DNA from 2 places in the Pseudomonas sp. GCEP-101 genome. Region 1 is predicted to be linked to the other one. Evidence: predicted binding sites of a transcription regulator. Region 1 holds the regulator's gene; the other holds the start of a gene.
What was found. Region 1 encodes sigma-54, which starts transcription at its own class of promoters, with help from an activator protein. Its sites were predicted from a motif close to ANTGGCATNNANNTTGCTNT; they were not measured.
Positions count from the first base shown of each region.

Region 2: a site for sigma-54 is predicted at 1,726-1,745, ahead of glnA (glutamate--ammonia ligase). Genes of this name have one in related genera too.

Region 1 is NZ_CP104011.1:2,990,289-2,992,687, forward strand. Features, by position in the region: gene ptsN (PTS IIA-like nitrogen regulatory protein PtsN) at 1-182, opposite strand, end outside; gene hpf (ribosome hibernation-promoting factor, HPF/YfiA family) at 192-500, opposite strand; gene N0B71_RS13675 (RNA polymerase factor sigma-54) at 579-2,081, opposite strand; gene lptB (LPS export ABC transporter ATP-binding protein) at 2,334-2,399, opposite strand, start outside.
Region 2 is NZ_CP104011.1:1,337,055-1,339,453, reverse strand. Features, by position in the region: gene glnA (glutamate--ammonia ligase) at 218-1,627, opposite strand; gene thiI (tRNA uracil 4-sulfurtransferase ThiI) at 1,960-2,399, shown strand, end outside.

The DNA.
Region 1 (2,399 bases):
CCGAAGCCGGTGGAGCCCAGGCGTTCCCGGGCCACCAGGCTGTCGAAGATGTCTTGGGAATCGAAGCCCGGCAGCTCGCGCGCCACCAGGTTGGCGATTTGTTCGAGGACACGTTTCTTGCTGCCGCCCGGCACGTTCACGAGGGAACGGCCGGGGGTCAGGATTTGCTCAAGTCGGATCATAGAGAGGGGTTAACGAACGCCCACACCTTGCTGGCGTTCGAGGTATTTTTCCTTGTGCTTGATCAGTTGGCGGTCGAGCTTGTCGGTGAGCAGGTCGATGGCCGCGTACATGTCTTCATGTTCGGCGCAGGCCACCACTTCGCCTCCGGCGATGTGGAGGGTGGCTTCAATTTTCTGCTTCAGTTTCTCGACCTCCATGATGACCTGAACATTGGTGATCTTGTCGAAGTGGCGCTCCAGCCGGCCAAGTTTCTCGCCGACATAGTCGCGCAGGGCGTCGGTCACATCCAGTTGATGTCCACTGATGTTGACTTGCATACCGCTTTCTCCTTGTTGCCCGTGTGTAAGTGGCAGGTTAGGGGGCCTGCCGCCGGAACACTTTGGCGTGGATCAACGTCACACCAGTCGCTTGCGCTCGCTCGAGGGAGAGATTCCTAGGGACTCCCGGTACTTGGCGACGGTACGACGTGCCACTTGAATGCCCTGTGCCTCCAGTAAACCAGCGATCTTGCTGTCACTCAATGGCTTTTTCGGACTTTCCGCCGCGACCAGTTTCTTGATGATCGCGCGGATCGCCGTGGAGGAGCACTCGCCGCCTTCGGAGGTGCTGACGTGGCTGGAGAAGAAGTACTTCAGCTCGAAGATGCCCCGCGGCGTGTGCATGAACTTCTGCGTGGTGACGCGGGAGATGGTCGATTCGTGCATGCCCACCGCTTCGGCGATGTCATGCAGGACCAGCGGTTTCATCGCCTCCTCGCCGTATTCGAGGAAGCCGCGCTGGTGCTCGACGATCTGCGTCGCCACCTTCATCAGCGTCTCGTTGCGGCTTTGCAGGCTCTTGATGAACCAGCGCGCTTCCTGTAGCTGGTTGCGCATGAAAGTGTTGTCGGCGCTGGAGTCGGCGCGGCGTACCAGGCCCGCGTATTGCGAGTTGACGCGCAGGCGCGGCACCGCTTCCTGGTTCAGCTCCACCAGCCAGCGGTCGTTGTGCTTGCGGACGATGACGTCCGGGACCACGTATTCGGCTTCGCCGGATTCGATCTGCGAGCCGGGGCGCGGGTGCAGCGACTGGATCAGCTCGATGGTTTCGCGCAGCTCGTCTTCCTTGAGCTTCATGCGTCGCATCAGTTGGCTGTAGTCGCGGCTGCCGAGCAGGTCGAGGTGGTCGCTGACCAGGCGGATGGCCTCGGCCAGCAGGTAGGTCTTGGGCGGCATCTGGCGCAGCTGCAGCAGCAGGCATTCGCGCAGGTTGCGCGCGCCGACGCCGGCGGGTTCGAGCTGTTGCACGCGGCGCAGCACGACTTCCACTTCATCCATCTCTACGCCCAATTCGGGATCGATGGAGGCGAGGATGTCGTCGAGGGATTCTTCGAGGTAACCGTCGTCCGTGATGCCGTCGATGATGCTCAGGGCGATCAGGCGGTCGGTATCGGACATCGGCAGGAGGTTGAGCTGCCACAGCAGGTGGCTCTGCAGGCTTTCGCCGGCGGAGGTGCGGGAGGTGAAGTCCCACTCGTCGTCATCGTTGCTGGGCAGGCTGCTGGCACTGGTCTGGTAGATGTCTTCCCAGGCGGTGTCGACCGGCAACTCGTTGGGGATGCGCTCGGCCCACTGGTCCTCGTCGAGGCTGTCGGCGGTGGGCGTAGTGCTTTCCTGGAAGTTGTCCTGGGAACTGCTGCTGGTACCGTTGGCGCCGGACTCTGCGCCGTCCGCCATGGGGTCGCTGTTATCGAAATCCTCGCCTTCTTCCTGGCGCTCCAGCATCGGGTTGGACTCCAGGGCTTCCTGGATTTCCTGTTGGAGGTCCAGCGTGGAGAGCTGGAGCAGTCGGATGGCCTGTTGCAGCTGCGGGGTCATCGTCAGCTGCTGGCCCATCTTGAGGACTAGCGATGGTTTCATGCTGGAACTAGGCACCTTGTTCGCTGGCGCACGGCGCGCCATATCCACGACTACGGACGCCGGAGCGCCGCGAGGAAGCAAATTATATGCCTGAGTTTGGACGCTTTGCCTAGGGGCTGTCGACCTTTCGTTACAACCCGGTTGCGCCAGGCAAGAGCGGGCAGCCGAATACGACGCGCAGCGGCCGGCAAGCCGCGCCACGCTTGGGCAGGAGAGAGGCTGCCGCGCCCAGGCAGGGCGCGGCGCGGGGCCTTACAGGCGGAACTCGTGGCCCAGGTAGACTTCCTTCACCAGGTCGTTGGCGAGGATGCTTTCGGC
Region 2 (2,399 bases), 1.7 Mb from region 1:
AGCTTGCTCGCGAACCGCCCGGCACCGGCGTTGCCGGGAAATCCGTTCGCGAGCAAGCTCGCTCCTGCAGGGATTCAGCCCGGACCTGTAGGAGCGGGCCACGCCCGCGATCGCGCGCATGGCGCGCCCTTACAAGGCGCGTCCGCTTTCCTGAGCCCATAAAAAAGGCCTCCCGAAGGAGGCCTTAATGGTGTCGCTATTTATAGGTATTCGTGGATCAGACGCTGTAGTACAGGTCGTATTCCAGCGGGTGCACGAAGGTGCGCACCTTGATTTCTTCTTCCGACTTCAGCTCGATGTAGGCATCGATGAACTCGTCGGTGAACACGCCGCCCTTGGTCAGGAACGCGCGGCCCTTGTCGAGTTCTTCCAGCGCCTCTTTCAGGCTGCCGCACACCTGCGGGATTTCCTTCGCCTCTTCCGGCGGCAGGTCGTACAGGTTCTTGTCGGCGGCATCGCCGGGGTGAATCTTGTTCTGGATGCCGTCCAGGCCCGCCATCAGCAGTGCAGCGAAGCACAGGTAGGGGTTGGCAGCCGGGTCCGGGAAGCGCGCTTCGATACGGCGGGCTTTCGGGCTGGAAACGTACGGGATACGGATCGAGGCGGAACGGTTGCGAGCCGAGTAGGCCAGCATGACCGGGGCTTCGAAGCCCGGAACCAGACGCTTGTAGGAGTTGGTGGCCGGGTTGGTGAAGCCGTTCAGGGCCTTGCCGTGCTTGATGATGCCGCCGATGAAGTACAGGGCGGTGTCGGACAGGCCGGCATAGCCTTCGCCAGCGAAGGTGTTCTTGCCATCCTTGGAGATGGACATGTGCACGTGCATGCCCGAGCCGTTGTCGCCGTACAGCGGCTTCGGCATGAAGGTCACGGTCTTGCCGTAGGCGTCAGCCACGTTGTGGATGCAGTACTTCAGGGTCTGCACTTCGTCAGCCTTGGCAACGAGGGTGTTGAACTTCACACCGATCTCGTTCTGGCCGGCGGTGGCCACTTCGTGGTGGTGCACTTCCACGGTCAGGCCCATTTCTTCCAGGGCGTTACACATGGCGGTACGGATTTCGTGGTCGTGGTCGACCGGCGGTACCGGGAAGTAGCCGCCCTTGACGCCGGGACGGTGGCCTTTGTTGCCGGTCTCGATGTCGGCGTCGGTGTTCCAGGAAGCCTGCTCGGAGAAGATCTTGAACATCGAGCCGGAGATGTCGGACTTGAACTTCACTTCGTCGAAGATGAAGAACTCCGGCTCCGGGCCAACGAATACGGTGTCACCGATACCGGTGGACTTCAGGTATTCCTCGGCGCGCTTGGCGATGTTGCGCGGGTCGCGCTCGTAGCCTTGCATGGTGCTCGGCTCGATGATGTCGCAGACGATGATCAGGGTCGGCTCTTCGGTGAACGGGTCCAGCACGGCGGTGCTGTCGTCCGGGAGCAGGATCATGTCGGAGGCTTCGATTCCTTTCCAACCGGCGATGGAGGAACCGTCGAACATCTTGCCGGCTTCGAAGAATTCATCGTCCAGGGCGTCGCGGGCGGGCATGGTGACGTGCTGCTGCTTGCCTTTGGTATCGGTGAAGCGCAGGTCAACCCACTTCACGTCATGATCTTTGATCAGTTGTTGCGACTTGTACGACATGCTGTCCTCCAGGAGGGATTAGAGCTGGGAGCTTTTCTATGCCCCAGTATCGGGTGATGCCGGCCGGAATACTCCGCCAGGGCAACCTGCCTCACAAGAGAGCAAGTTGCGTGCCAGTGCCCGTAAATGGGCAGGGGCCCTGAAATCACGGGTTACGGCGAGGGTGACGGGATTTCGCGCCACAATAGTGCACTGCTTTGGTGCTCCGTCATGGTGCATAAGTCCATTTTGGTGCACTCAAAAGAAAGTCTCCGATTTCTGCTCAAGTCTTGAGCAATTTCGGATATAATTCCGCCCCTTTTTTTCAGTCCCATGGCAATCGCCCGGTTCGCATGAAACTCATCGTCAAGGTCTTCCAGGAAATCACCATCAAGAGCCGGCCGGTGCGCAAGCGCTTCATCCGCCAGCTGGCGAAGAACATTCGCACGGTGCTCCGCGACCTCGACCCCGAACTGCTGGTCGAAGGCGAGTGGGACAACCTCGAGGTCGAGACCCAGGTCACCGACGCCAAGGTCCTGCGCGAGATGATCGAGCGCCTGACCTGCACGCCGGGCATCGGCCACTTCCTGGAAGTGCACGAATACCCGCTGGGCGATTTCGACGACATCCTCGAGAAGTGCAAGCAGCACTTCGGCGACAAGCTGCCGGGCAAGATCTTCTCCATGCGCTGCAAGCGCGCCGGCAAGCACCCGTTCACCTCTATAGATGTGGAGCGCTACGTCGGCGGTGGCCTGCGCCAGCACTGCGGCGCGGCGGGCGTGTCGCTGAAGAA